DNA from 2 places in the Moorella sp. E306M genome. Region 1 is predicted to be linked to the other one. Evidence: riboswitches for the same ligand, from Rfam matches in the RefSeq annotation. Region 1 holds a riboswitch; the other holds the start of a gene.

The links. A riboswitch is a leader RNA that binds a small molecule or an ion and turns the genes downstream of it on or off. The one in region 1 is predicted to bind S-adenosylmethionine.
Region 2: it holds a riboswitch for S-adenosylmethionine, as region 1 does, so the genes downstream of both, FLZ89_RS12860 (homocysteine synthase) here and FLZ89_RS09280 (trans-sulfuration enzyme family protein) in region 1, are expected to answer to the same signal.

The regions. Positions count from the first base shown of each region.
Region 1 is NZ_BJKO01000001.1:1,776,875-1,784,028, forward strand. Features, by position in the region: gene cooS (anaerobic carbon-monoxide dehydrogenase catalytic subunit) at 1-123, opposite strand, end outside; gene cysK (cysteine synthase A) at 151-1,077, opposite strand; gene FLZ89_RS09275 (trans-sulfuration enzyme family protein) at 1,166-2,305, opposite strand; gene FLZ89_RS09280 (trans-sulfuration enzyme family protein) at 2,407-3,543, opposite strand; SAM riboswitch class I at 3,604-3,712, opposite strand; gene FLZ89_RS09285 (methionine ABC transporter permease) at 3,823-4,485, opposite strand; gene FLZ89_RS09290 (methionine ABC transporter ATP-binding protein) at 4,482-5,507, opposite strand; gene FLZ89_RS09295 (MetQ/NlpA family ABC transporter substrate-binding protein) at 5,692-6,510, shown strand; gene FLZ89_RS09300 (HesA/MoeB/ThiF family protein) at 6,743-7,154, shown strand, end outside.
Region 2 is NZ_BJKO01000001.1:2,492,355-2,499,508, reverse strand. Features, by position in the region: gene FLZ89_RS12870 (homoserine dehydrogenase) at 1-691, opposite strand, end outside; gene metX (homoserine O-acetyltransferase MetX) at 765-1,874, opposite strand; gene FLZ89_RS12860 (homocysteine synthase) at 1,876-3,165, opposite strand; SAM riboswitch class I at 3,250-3,365, opposite strand; gene FLZ89_RS12855 (FadR/GntR family transcriptional regulator) at 3,444-4,187, opposite strand; gene spoIVA (stage IV sporulation protein A) at 4,405-5,883, opposite strand; gene FLZ89_RS12845 (NAD(P)H-dependent glycerol-3-phosphate dehydrogenase) at 6,162-7,154, opposite strand, start outside.

The DNA.
Region 1 (7,154 bases):
GGTTTCCACCCCCTGCTGGTGCAGGTGCTGCAGCAGGTCTTTGCTGGCCGGGTTGGGGGTCAGGTTCAGGACGTCTTCCCGGTCCGGCATTTCGGCATTTAATTGGGGATACTGGTACTTCATGGACAAGACCCTTTCTGCAAAGTTTATTTAAATGTCCTGGAATAGGGAGGTTGACAGGTAGCGCTCGCCGGTATCCGGCAGCACGGCCAGAATTCTCTTGCCGGCATTTTCCGGCCGGGCCGCGAGGCTCAGTGCCGCGTAACAGGCGGCCCCGGAAGAGATGCCCACCATCATTCCTTCTTCCCGGGCCAGGCGCCGGGCTGTTTCAATGGCATCTTCATCGCTGACCTGGATGATTTCGTCGAAAACCTCGATATTCAAAACCTCCGGTACGAAACCGGCTCCGATGCCCTGAATCTTGTGTGGTCCGGCCATACCTCCGGAAAGGACCGGCGAGGCGGCCGGTTCCACCGCCACCACCCGCAACCCGGGAATGCGCTCCTTTAATACTTCACCGGCACCGGTAATGGTACCGCCGGTCCCTACCCCGCAGACCAGGACATCCAGCCGGCCGCCGGTATCGGCGTAAATTTCTTCTGCCGTAGTGCGGCGGTGGACAGCCGGGTTGGCCGGGTTTTCAAACTGCTGGGGGATAAAAGCCTTGGGATATTTGGCTGCCAGTTCTTCCGCCCGGCGGATGGCACCTTTCATGCCTTCTGCCCCCGGTGTAAGTACCAGCTCGGCGCCGTATCCCTTTAGAAGCTTGCGCCGCTCCAGGCTCATGGTCTCCGGCATGGTGAGGATTAGCTTGTACCCTTTGGCGGCCGCTACCATGGCTAGGCCAATCCCCGTATTGCCGCTGGTCGGTTCGATAATAACCGTCTCCTTATCCAGGAGTCCCCTCGCTTCGGCGTCTTCGATCATGGCCAGGGCAATCCGGTCTTTGACGCTGCCACCGGGGTTAAACAGTTCCAGTTTCACCAGCACTTCTGCCGCCGTTTGGTTAATGCGGTTGAGCCTGACCAGCGGCGTTCCTCCGATGAGGTCGATTATGTTCTGGTAAATGCGCTCCATGAAAATCCTCTCCTTAGATAAGTATTTTTCCAATCAAAATACACGGAATTAATGTCATAGTAATTTTATCATTTTAATATACTTTAGATCAAGGGGATTTTAACGCCTGCTCCAGGTCGGCCTGAAGATCCGCGGCATCCTCCAGGCCTACCGACAGGCGTACCAGGTCAGGGGTAATCCCCAGGCGCTTTTTAAATTCTTCCGGGAGGCTACCATGGGACATGGTAGCAGGCAGAGAAATGATGCTCTCTACTGCGCCCAGGCTGGAGCCGATGATCGGCAGGCGCACCTTATTGATTACCTGGCGGGCCAGCTCTGAAGTTGACAGGCGGAAGGAGAATACACCTCCGGCGCCAAGGGCCTGCCGGAAATGAACCTCCCGGCCAGGATGGCCTTCCAGGCCAGGATAATAAACGGCCTTTACTTGCGGGTGCCCGGCCAGCCATGTTGCCAGGGCCGTGGCGGTTTGCTCCTGCTGGGCCAGGCGTACTTTTAAGGTCTTAATACCGCGCAGGATTAGCCAGCATTCGTGGGGTGCCAGCACTGCTCCCAGGGTGTTCTGGAGCAAAGCCAGTTCCCGGGCAAGACCAGCATCCCTGGTGACTGTTAGGCCGGCCAGGCAGTCGCTGTGCCCGCCCAGGTATTTGGTAGCGCTGTGGACCACCACGTCAATTCCCAGTTCCAGGGGTCGCTGCAGGTAAGGCGTCATAAAGGTGTTGTCAGCTATGGTTATGAGCCCGTGCTCCCTGGCCAGGGCGGCGGCCCGGGCCAGATCGGTAATTTTCATCAGCGGATTGGAAGGGGTTTCGAGGTAAAGCCCTTTGGTAGAAGGGCGGATCTGGGCAGCTGCCTTCTCCAGGTCCGTAGTATCGACAAAAGTAATTTCCAGGCCAAAGCGTTTGAAGACCCGTGTCAGGGCACGGTAGGTGCCGCCGTAGATATCCTGGGAGACAAGGAGGTGGTCGCCGGCGGAAAAGAGGCTTAAGGCTGCCGTGATGGCCGCCATGCCGGAAGCAAAAGCAAAGCCGTAATTACCTCCTTCGAGATCGGCGATGGCTTCTTCCAGGGCCCGCCGGGTAGGATTGCCGGAACGGGTGTATTCGTATTCGCCCGGTTGCTCAAGACTCTCCTGGGCAAATACCACGCTCTGGTGGATGGGGATACTCACCCCCCCGGTGGCAGAATCCATAGATAAGCGGTGATGGACCAGTCGCGTTCCCCTCTGCATACTTTGTTTACCCCTCTTCTTTAAAGTCCTTGCTTACCTGGCGTTGATTGCCAACCGCCGCCCAGGGTAAAAAGGATTTCCTTTTCGTCCTGGCCGGCGGATTAACAGGCAAGGGCCTGCTCCAGGTCGGCCTTGAGATCGTTTAAATCTTCCAGTCCCACTGACAAACGTAATAAACGATCATTGATGCCCAGTTTAAGACGCATCTCACTAGGGATTTCGGCATGGGTCTGGCGCTCCGGAAAAGTGATCAGGCTTTCTACCCCGCCCAGGCTTTCCGCAAAGGAAATAATTTTTAAGCGGTGTAAAATCTGCTCGACCAGTTCGGCATGCTTGACCTCAAAGGAAAGCATGGCCCCAAACCCGCTGGCCTGTTTCTTACAGATTTCGTGACCGGGATGATCGGGTAGACCCGGATAATAAACCCTGGTCACCAGGGGGTGTTCGGACAGCCACCGGGCCAGCTCTAAAGTGCTGGCCTGAGCCCGCTCCAGGCGTACGGCCAGGGTTTTCAAGCCCCGGATTACCAGCCAGCAATCCTGGGGACCGGGAATCGCACCGATGGTATTTTGGATAAAGGCCAGCTTTTCGCCGAGGTCCTCCCGGGCGGTTATCGCTATCCCCATAACTACATCATTGTGGCCGCCTAAATATTTGGTGGCGCTGTGGACCACCAGGTCCGCTCCCAGTTCCAGGGGTCGCTGCAGGTAAGGGGTCATAAAAGTATTATCCACAATAGTCAGCAGGCCCCGCTGGCGGGCCAGGGCGACAACGGCGGCAATGTCGGTGATTTTCATTAAGGGATTGGTAGGGGTCTCCAGGAAGATGCCCTTCGTATTGTTTTTAATAGAAGCAGCCAGGGCAGCCAGATCAGTGGTGTCTACAAGGGAAAATTCCAGCCCCCAGGGAACCGCTACCTGGTTGAGCAGCCGGTAAGTACCGCCGTACAGATCTTCAGAGACTAGCAGGTGGTCGCCGGGCCGGAAAAGGCAGAGAACGGCGGTAATGGCGGCCATGCCGGAGGCAAAGGCCAGGGCGCGGCAGCCTCCCTCCAGCCCGGCTATGCCTTCTTCCAGGACCTGGCGGGTAGGGTTGCCCGTCCGGCTGTAGTCAAAACCGGTACTTTGACCCAGGGCCGGGTGACGGAAGGTAGCAGACTGGTAGATAGGCGTACTGATAGCTCCTGTTTTACTATCATACCCCACTCCCAGCTGGACCAGCTCTGTAGCCAGACGCATTTTATCCAACTCCCCTCATGACAAAATAAAAGCCCTTCGCAGAAGAAGAGCTTTTTTCAACTCTCATCTGCCAGGAGAAATCCTGCAGGAATTGGCACCGTACCTGGGTTCTAACAGGCCGGTTGCCGGGCTTCATTGGGCCAGTCCCTCCGCCAGCTCTTGATAAGAGTTTCCGCATATTTATTTTTTAAGTTTTTCAATCGGTTTAGTTATATTTATTATATCCTCTATATCTCAAGCGTCAAGGGGAGCTTAGAGAAACTTTTTCCGATTTCGGGGTTAACGCCGGCTTAAACGGGCGACAATCCGGTCACCTACAACCTGAATGATCTGGACCATAATGATCAATAAAACGACGGTAATAACCATAACGTCATTTTGGTAGCGCTGAAAGCCGTACTGATAAGCAAGGGTACCCAGGCCGCCGCCGCCGACTACACCGGCCATGGCGGAATAGCCAATCAAGGTAATGGTAGTTAAAACAAAACCGGATACCAGGGAGGGTGTGGCTTCCGGAAGCATCACCCGGACGATAATTTGCCATGGAGACGCTCCCATAGATTGGGCCGCCTCAATGACTCCCCAGGGTATTTCCCGCAGGGAAGTTTCCACCAGGCGGGCGACAAAGGGTATAGCGCCGACAGACAGGGGGACGATAGATGCCGTTGTACCGATAAAGGTACCAACGACCAGCCGGGTAAAGGGTATTATGGCGATTAATAAAATGATAAAAGGGAAAGAACGGCCGATATTGATTACCGTGCCCAGGATACTGTTGATTAAGGGACTGGGTTTGATATGCTTTTCACTGGTGATAAGCAAGATAACGCCCAGGGGGAGGCCAAAGAGATAAGCTATAAATACCGATACAAACACCATATAAAGGGTTTCCAGAGTTCCCATGGTTACCATGGGAATTATTTGGTCGAGCCAGTTACTCATGGTCTTTCTAACACCTCAATACTTAATTGTTTGCTCTGGAGGAAAGCGAGGGCCCTCTGCAGGGCCTCAGGCTGACCTGATAATTCCAGGGTCAGGGTACCAAAGGGGGTATCTTTAATATGGTCAATCTTACCGTAAAGGATGTTGGCCTGAACGTTGTACTCTTGAATCATGCGGGAGATGATGGGTTCACCGGCAGAGTGACCAATGAAAGAAAGCCGTACCAGCAGGCTCGTTCCGGTAGGTTTGTACCCTGCCAGCACCTGTTCCGGGACGGAGGTATCGAGGATACTCTTAATTAACTCCCTGGTAACAGGATGACGAGGAGCAGTAAAGATATCCAGTACGGAACCGGCTTCGACAATACGGCCCTGGTTAAGGACGGCCACCCGGTCGCATATTTCCTTAATTACCTGCATTTCATGGGTGATTATAATAATTGTTAGCCCCAGGTTTTTATTGATATCCCGGAGCAAACTCAGGATGGAGGCAGTCGTCTGGGGATCCAGGGCTGATGTCGGTTCGTCGCACAAAAGCAACCGGGGTTCGCTTGCTAAAGCCCGGGCAATTCCTACCCGCTGCTTTTGACCGCCCGACAGTTCCGCAGGATAATGCCCGGCCTTATCGCTCAACCCCACCAGTTCCAGGGAGCGTTTGACTTTCTCCTGGATAACCCGGCGCGGCTGGCCGGCAATTTCCAGGGGAAAGGCCACATTACCGGCGACGTTGCGGGCTGAGAACAGGTTGAATTGTTGGAAAATCATGCCTATCTGCTGGCGCGCCCGGCGGAGCTGCCTTTCAGAATAGGTAGTAAGATCCTGCCCGTCAATAATTACCCGGCCGGAGGTTGGCTTTTCCAGCATGTTGATACAGCGGACCAGGGTACTTTTTCCGGCCCCGCTACGCCCGATGATGCCAAAGATTTCCCCTTCGGCAATATCCAGGTTGATATTTTCCAGGGCCTGTATCAGTTTGCCATCTTTGGTTGTAAAAGTTTTACTAAGGTTTTCGATTTTAACCATAATATAACACCTGAAGGGGGTAATTAATAAAACACTCGTATCTTTCTTGTCGATGGTAACAAAGGGGTTGGTATAATGTCAATAAGATTGAATTCGGGAAAAAATTTTCCCTCCGAATCCCTTGACAAAAAAATCAAGTAAACCTATTATCTTAATAAGCTATTTCAAAGGGGGTTGATAGACTTTGAAAAAGATTGTTGTTCTGGCTCTCGTTTTATTAACACTGGGGGCAGTTTTAACAGGATGCGGCCAGCAACAGAAAGCATCCCCGGGGGAAGCGGCCAAAAAAGAAATTACTGTCGGTGCTACCGCTCGTCCCCATGCCGAAATCCTGGAAAGGATTAAACCGGTGTTGGCCCAAGAGGGAATCACCCTGAACATTAAAGTTTTTAATGATTATGCCCAGCTCAACCCGGCCCTGGCGGATAAGCAAATCGACGCCAATTTTTTCCAGCATATACCATACCTTGAGGATTACAACCAGAAAACAGGGAATAAACTAGTTTATATTGCCAAAGTACACATCGAACCCATGGGGATTTATTCCCAAAAAATTAAGGGTGCCGGCGAATTGACAAACGCCAGAACTATTGCCATTCCCAATGACGCCACCAACGGCGGCCGGGCTCTGATGTTACTGGCCAAGGCCGGGGTGATTAAGTTAAAGGAAGGCGCGGGCATTTTGGCAACCAAAAATGACATTGTCGAGAAACCCGCCGGGCTGACTATCAAGGAGTTGGACGCCGCCATGCTGCCGCGGGCCTTAACAGACGTCGACGCCGCGGTCATAAACGGCAACTATGCCCTGGAGGCTAACTTGAATCCAGTCAAGGATGCCCTCGTTCTCGAGGATAAAAGCTCTCCTTTTGCCAACGTCCTGGTGGTACGTCCCGAGGATAAAGACAATCCAGCTTTAAAGAAACTGGCAGAAGCGCTAAATACGCCCGAAGTCAAGAAGTTTTTAGAAGAACAATATCAGGGAGCAGTTATCCCGGCTTTTTAAGGCACCCTACGGGAAGGCCGGAGGCGGGTAATTTGAATTACAGCAAATCGGCAAAAAAGAAAGGCCCCTTTCCTGTAAAGGCAAAGGGGCCTCTTTATCCTTCCGGAACTGGGGCTCTCTCCCCGTCAGGGAAACATTTATGTAAACATAAAAATCGTCTTGACCACCCTGATGCTCCCTGATATAATCTAAAGAAAACCGATAAATTAAGTGTAGATTGGGGGGGCTAATAATGGTCTTAACCAACGAAGAAATAGAACGTTACAGCCGGCAGATTATTTTGCGCAACGTCGGCGGCCGGGGTCAGGAAAGGCTTAAAAGAGGCAAAGTATTGATCGTTGGAGCCGGCGGGTTGGGTTCCCCGGCAGCTTACTATCTGGCGGCTGCCGGTGTAGGTACAATCGGTATAGTTGACAGTGACGTAGTAGACATATCGAATTTACAGCGCCAGATCCTTCACAGTACTGAACGCCTGGGGCGGCCTAAAGTAGAATCGGCCCGCAAGACCTTGCTGGCCTTAAATCCTAACCTGACAATTAATACTTACCATTTACGTTTGGGTAAAGATAATATTCTAGACATCATCCGTGACTATGACGTGATTGTTGACGGCGTCGACAACTTTCCCACCCGTTATTTACTAA
Region 2 (7,154 bases), 720 kb from region 1:
GGCTGATGCCTTCCCGGTAAACATCCGGGTAAGTAATGCGGGTACCAAAGGCAATGGAAGCCAGAATGGCCATTTTGCGGGCGGCATCGTCACCTTCAATATCGGCTGCCGGATCGGCCTCGGCATAACCCAGGGCTTGGGCTTCCCGAAGGACTTCTTCAAAATCACGGCCTTCCCGGCTCATCTTGGTGAGGATATAATTGGTGGTCCCGTTGACGATGCCCATGACCTGGCGGATACGGTTGCCGGCCAGGCATTCCTTCAAGGGGCGAATAATGGGAATGCCACCACCTACACTGGCTTCAAAAAGAAGATCAACGCCGCTGGCCGCAGCGGCATCAAAAAGCTCCTTGCCGTGAAGGGCGAGGAGATCCTTGTTGGCCGTAACCACGCTTTTGCCCCGGCTGATTGCCTTGAGGAGGTATTCCCGCGCCGCGCCGGTGCCGCCCATCACTTCAACTATAATATGGATATCCGGGTCGGCCAGGATCGTTTCCGGTTCGGTAGTAAGCAAGTCGGGACTGACTTCTACCTGGCGAGGTCGATGCCTGTCCCGTACCAGGATGCGGCTGATTTTCAAAGGCCGGCCCAGCTTCTGGGCGATGGCAGCCCCGTTCTGCCGCAGGAGCTGGACCACGCCGCTGCCCACGGTACCCAGGCCCAGGAGGCCGATATTTATTGGTCCTGACACACCTTCACTCTCCTTGTACCTTTCAATTTTACCTTATCCCTCAATGTTGGGCAATACTTTTTATCCAATCGAGTCAGAGCTTAACCTGGCGGAGGTAAGGTTTAATAATAGCCTCCAGCTGTTTAAATTCAATAAGAAAGGCGTCATGACCATAGGGAGAATTGAGTTCCATGTACTGGGCGCGACCGCCGCCGGCATTAATTAGACTGACAATCTCTTTCACCTGGTAGGGAGGGAAAAGAAAATCGCTGGATATGCCTATCCCCAGACATGGAGGTAAATTATGCCATACTTCAGTATAATTTCCCCGGCCCCGGCTGACATCATGGAGATCAATAGCTTTGGTCAAGTAGAGATAAGCATTGGCGTCAAAGCGCTGGACCAGCTTTCTCCCCTGGTAAGCCAGGTAGCTTTCCACTTCAAACTGGCCCTCAAGCTGGTAGTATTTTCCCGGGTCCACCACGGTCCGGCCGAATTTCATGGTCCAGGAAGGGTCGCTCTTATAAGTAATGGTCCCTATCCGCCGGGCCAGGGCCAGTCCCCGCTGGGGTCCCGGGGTGCCATAATAGTCGCCACCCTTCCAGTCAGGATCGGCGTAAATAGCTTCTCGCTGGACATTGTTGAAAGCTATCTGCATAGGTGTCGTCCGGCCGCAGGTGGCAATGGGGATAATGGCTGTTACCATTTCCGGGTAAAGGAAACCCCATTCCAGGACCTGCATACCGCCCATGGAACCGCCGATGGCCGCTACCAGGTGTTTCACGCCCAGGTAATCCAGCAGTATTTTCTGGGCCCGAACCATGTCACGAATAGTAATTATTGGAAAATCTAGACCATAGGGCCTGCCGCTGGCCGGGTTTATGCTGGCTGGTCCTGTAGTCCCATAACAGCTGCCCAGGACGTTGGCACAGATCACGAAATAACGCCCGGTATCCAGAGCCCTGCCCGGTCCCACCAGGGGGTCCCACCAGCCGGGCAGCCGGTCGTCCGGGGAATGGCGGCCGGCAATATGGGCGCTGCCGGTAAGGGCATGGAGAACCAGGACGGCGTTATCCCCGGCAGCATTCAGCTCGCCATAGGTTTCATAGGCTATGGTAAGGGGGCCCAAACGGGCCCCGCTTTCCAGCTGCAGGCTTCCCGGCCAGTTATAAAACCGGGTGGTAACAATACCTACATCGCCCATACTATAACCTGCTCCTGCTCAGGGCCTGATCCAGGTCGGCAATGAGGTCGTCGACATCTTCCAGGCCAATGGAGAGGCGGACCAGATCCTCAGTTACGCCTGATGCCAGCTGCTCCTCGGGCGTTAATTGCTGGTGGGTAGTGCTGGCCGGGTGGATGACCAGGGACTTGGCGTCACCGACATTGGCCAGGAGAGAGAACAGCTCCAGGCTGTTGATAAATTTTTTCCCTGCTTCCCTGCCACCTTTAATCCCAAAGGTTAAAATCGCCCCGGCTCCCCGGGGGAGGTACTTTTGCACCCGTTCATAGGAGGGGTGGTTGGGCAAGCCGGGGTAACTTACCCAGGCGACGGCCGGGTGTTCTGCCAGCCAGCGGGCAATCTGCAAGGCATTCTGGACGTGCCGCTCCATACGTAAGGGCAGGGTTTCCAGGCCCTGGAGAAAAAGGAAAGCATTGAAGGGGCTTAAAGCCGGTCCCATGTCGCGCAGGAGCTGGGCCCGCGCCTTGACGATATAGGCCGCCGGCCCGAAAGCCTTCAGATAACTGAGACCGTGATAACTGGGGTCCGGATCCACCAGGCCGGGAAATTTACCGTTGTCCCAGTTGAATTTACCGGCATCGACAATGACACCGCCTATGGAGGTGCCGTGGCCGCCGATAAACTTGGTGGCTGAATGAACCACGATATCGGCACCGAAGGCAATGGGCTGGCATAAATACGGCGTGGCAAAGGTATTGTCAACTATCAGGGGTATGCCAGCCGCGTGGGCGATGGCCGCCAGGGCTTCCAGGTCCGGTACGTCCAGTTTGGGGTTGCCTATAATCTCTACATAAATGGCACGGGTGTTGTCGTTAATGGCCCTCCGGTAATCTTCCGGATCGGTACTGTCGACGAAGCGGACCTTGATGCCGAATTTTGGCAGGGTGTAATTAAAGAGGGTGAAGGTGCCGCCGTAAAGGCTGGTGGAAGCCACGATTTCCTGCCCGGCGGTGGCAATATTGGCAATGGCCAGGGTGATAGCCGCCTGGCCGGAAGCCGTAGCCAGAGCCCCCACACCACCTTCCAAGGCGGCCATTCTTTTTTCGAAAACATCGGTAGTGGGGTTCGTGATCCGGGTGTAAATGTTGCCGGGTTCGCTTAAGGCAAAGAGGGTCGCCGCATGGTCGGCATCCCGGAAAACGTAGGAAGTGGTCTGGTAAATGGGTACGGCTCGCGCTCCCGTAGCCGGGTCTGGTTCCTGGCCGGCGTGGACCGCCAGGGTGGCAAAACGGTACTGCTGCTGCTGGGACATAGATATTCCCCTCTCTTTTTAATTAGCCGGCTGCGGGGGAATAAAAAAGCCTCTCCGATAAGAAGAGGCATAATTTTCTTACCCCCCTTATCTCTCAGGGCATATGCCCTGCAGGAATTGGCACCTGTCGCCCCCGAAAAACCGGGACAGCGGGTTGCCGGGTTTCATCGGGCCAGTCCCTCCACCACTCTTGATAAGAGTTTTTAGTTCCTGTATTAAGTTAAGCCAGCTTGATATACACTATAAACCCTGTTTTAGCTGATGTCAAGGATTTTTATTTATCCCTCGCGCCAGGCGGCGGCTACCTGCTCCTCGACGTCTTCCAAGTGCCGCAACATGGCAGCCGCAGCCCCTTCGCCATCACGGTTAAGCAAAGCCTTTACTATCTCATAGTGTTCATCGACCGAGCGTTCACCGCGCCCGGGAATGGCCAGGCTGCGGGAGCGGCTGTCAGCCAGGAGATCGAGCATGCTGTGCATCAAGCGCACCAGGACGGTATTGCCGGTGGCCTGGGCCAACCGGTAATGGAAATTGCTGTCATGCCCGGCGAGGAGGGAAAGGCGGCCGCTGCGCAGGCGGCCCAAATGTTCCCTGGTGGTGGTCACCATGCCGGCCAGTTCCTGGATATCAGCCTGGCTGGCCCTTTCCGCCACCCAGCGGGCCGCTTGGGGCTCCAACACTTTACGCACTTCAAATAAATGCAAAACGGTATCCCTGTTCACCGGCAGGTGGCTGGCAAAGCGCTTTAAGTATTCATCGGGATCCTGCTCGCTGATAAACGCCCCCTGGCCGTGACGGATGCTTACCAGGCCCTCGGCAGCCAGCATTTTTAAGGCTTCCCGGACGGAAGTACGGCTCACACCCAGCATTTCCGCCAGTTCCCGCTCGGCCGGCAGGCGATCGCCGGGTTTCATCCGCCCCTCAAAAATGCTTTTTTTGATTTCATCTACCACCCGGTGGTAGACGCTTTTGGGATTGCGGTTAATGGGCTGGAAAGGCCTTTCAATCGAACTATCGCGCAAGGTTTATCGCTCCTACCCGTGGGACAAGTGGTCTTACCTCTCTATTCATTGTACCATAACCAGGTGAAGCAGTAAATAACCACCTTACCCGGCTCCTTATATCTGGATAGTTAATCCCGATCCCGCCACTTATCATTGACAATGAGCAGTTACCGGGCCAGGACCGTAACGGCGGAAAAAATCCGGGGCGTTGCCCCGGTTACCGTTAGCTACCTGGCTAAATTATAATGCAGATTAGCCCGCCGCCACCGTCGTTGACAATGCGTTCTACTGTTTCCTGGAGCTTCACCTGGGCACTTTCCGGCATACGGTAGAGTTTACTCTGGATACCTTCTCGCACCAGTTCGCTCAAGGATTTGCCGAAAACATTGGTCTGCCAGATCTTCTGGGGATTATCTTCAAACTCCTCCATGATGTATTTCACCAGGTCCTCACACTGCTTTTCAGTACCTATCAGTGGCGTTACCTCGGTAGTGATATCGGCGCGGATGAAGTGGTAAGATGGGGCTGTGGCTTTGAGCCTTACGCCGGAGCGACCACCTTGCTTGATAAGTTCCGGTTCGGCCAGTTCCATTTCTTCCTCGGTAGGCGTAACGACACCGTAACCGGTGTTGCGTACTTCCTGGATACCATAGGCGATTTTATCCCATTCTTTCTTGATGCCGGCCAGTTCCTGTATCCAGCGCAAGATATCCTGGTCACCATTGATGTCCAGGCCACTGACTTCCCGCAGGATTTGGTAGAAAAGCCCTTCCCTGGTCGCCAGGTCAATGTGGGCGGTACCGGTTCCCAGGTCCATATCCTTTAATGCTACCCGGGAAACATATTCATTTTCATTAAGCCTCTCAATAGCGCCATTGATATCTCGCAAACGCCGGACCTCCCCTACTGAATCCCGAACGGCATTTTCCAGTTGCTGTCTTAACCAGTGTTCGCCTGCCAGTTCATCCACCCAGCGGGGCAGGTTGACGTTGACCTCGGCCACCGGAAACTCATAGAGGGCCTCTTCCATGATATGCAGGATGTCTTCTTCGTTTAAATGCAGACAGTCCACCGGTAAGACCGGTACATCATAAGCGGACTCCAGTTCCCCCGCCAGGGTAATTGTGTCTTCCGCCAGGGGATGGACGGAATTGAGCAGGACGACGAAGGGCTTACCTAAATCCTTGAGTTCCCAGATGACCCGTTCCTCGGCATCGACGTAATCTTCTCGGGGAATCTCGGTAATACTGCCATCGGTGGTGACAACGATGCCAAGGGTGGCGTGGTCGTTGATTACCTTGCGCGTTCCTGTTTCCGCTGCTTCCTGGAAGGGTACCGGCTCTTCAAACCAGGGCGTCTGGACCATTCTGGGGCCCCCGCCCTCCTCATAACCCAGGGCGCCAGGAACAGTATAACCAACGCAATCTACCACCCGCACGCGCATCTTTAACCCTTCACGGATGGTAATCTCCACCGCTTCATTGGGAATAAATTTGGGTTCGGTGGTCATAATCATGCGCCCGGCGCCGCTCTGGGGCAATTCATCCCTGGCCCGGTCCCGTTCATTGGGATTTTTGATGTTAGGCAACACCAGCTTTTCCATGAATTGAGTAATAAAAGTCGACTTGCCACTGCGTACCGGCCCCATGACGCCGAGATAAATATCACCACCGGTACGTTCGGCTATATCCCGGAAAATATCCCGCTTTTCCACCCCGTATTCTCCCTCCCCAGGCCATTTAGTTTACCGTCCAGTCCTGCTGGCATGTTTTAACAATACATCTATATGACTTGACGGTCAGAATATGACCCAAAAATCATTTTTGGGGTCAACCTTTTACAAGTATATGCACCTGGGGACAAGAGAAGAACCTGCGGTGAATAGAAGATGGAGGTGAGAATTGGGAGGTAAGAGGTTTTAGGTTTGTCTGCCATGACAATTACTGCTTTACTATTACCTTCACTTTGGTTGTGCTCTGGCAAAATAAAGGTCTACCAGAGACCTGTTTCGACTTCGTGGGTACGTGGTCGCTCCATCAGGGCGGCCACACAGTCCCGCGCAGGTTTGCCCGCATAAAGAACCTGGTAAATCTCTTCGGTAATAGGCATCCGGATCTGGTACTGACGGGCTAGCTCCCGGGCTGCCGCCGTAGTCCGCACACCTTCGACTACCATGCCCATCCCGGACAGGACTTCGGCCAGGGCCTTGCCCTCTCCCAGCTGCATCCCGGCGCGACGGTTACGGCTATACATGCTGGTACAGGTGACAATCAAATCGCCAATACCACTTAAACCGGCAAAAGTCATGGCTTTGCCCCCCAGGGCTACCCCCAGCCGGGCAATTTCCGCCATACCCCTGGTCATTAGGGCAGCCCGGGCATTATCGCCCAAGCCCAGGCCATCAGCAATCCCTGTGGCCAGGGCAATAATATTTTTTAAAGCGCCGCCAAATTCGACCCCTGTTACATCGGGATTGGTATAAACGCGAAAGGTAGGGTCCATAAAAATATCCTGGACATATTCAGCTACATTCCTGTCAGCAGCAGCTACGACCACGGTAGTCGGCAGGCCGCGGCCAACTTCTTCTGCGTGGCTGGGGCCGGAAAGCACCGCCACCCGGGTAAAACCTTCTTCGGCCAGGACTTCTGATAAACGTTTTTTAGTGTCCAGTTCCAATCCTTTCGCAGTATTAACGACTATAGTTCCTGGAGGTAAAAAAGGTTTTACCTGCCGGGCTGTTAACCTGACGGCATGGGAAGGTACGCTCAAGACCACCAGGTCTGCATCCCTAGTGGCGGCCTGCAAATCAATCGTCGGCCTGATACCAGCAGGTAATTTCACCCCGGGTAAATATGCTTTATTTTCCTTAATTTCTTCCAGTTCAGCCACAACTTCCCGGCGCCTGGCCCACAGGTTCACCCGAAACCCCTTGCGGGCCAGTAAAATGGCCAGCGCTGTCCCCCAGCTACCGGCACCAATGACGGC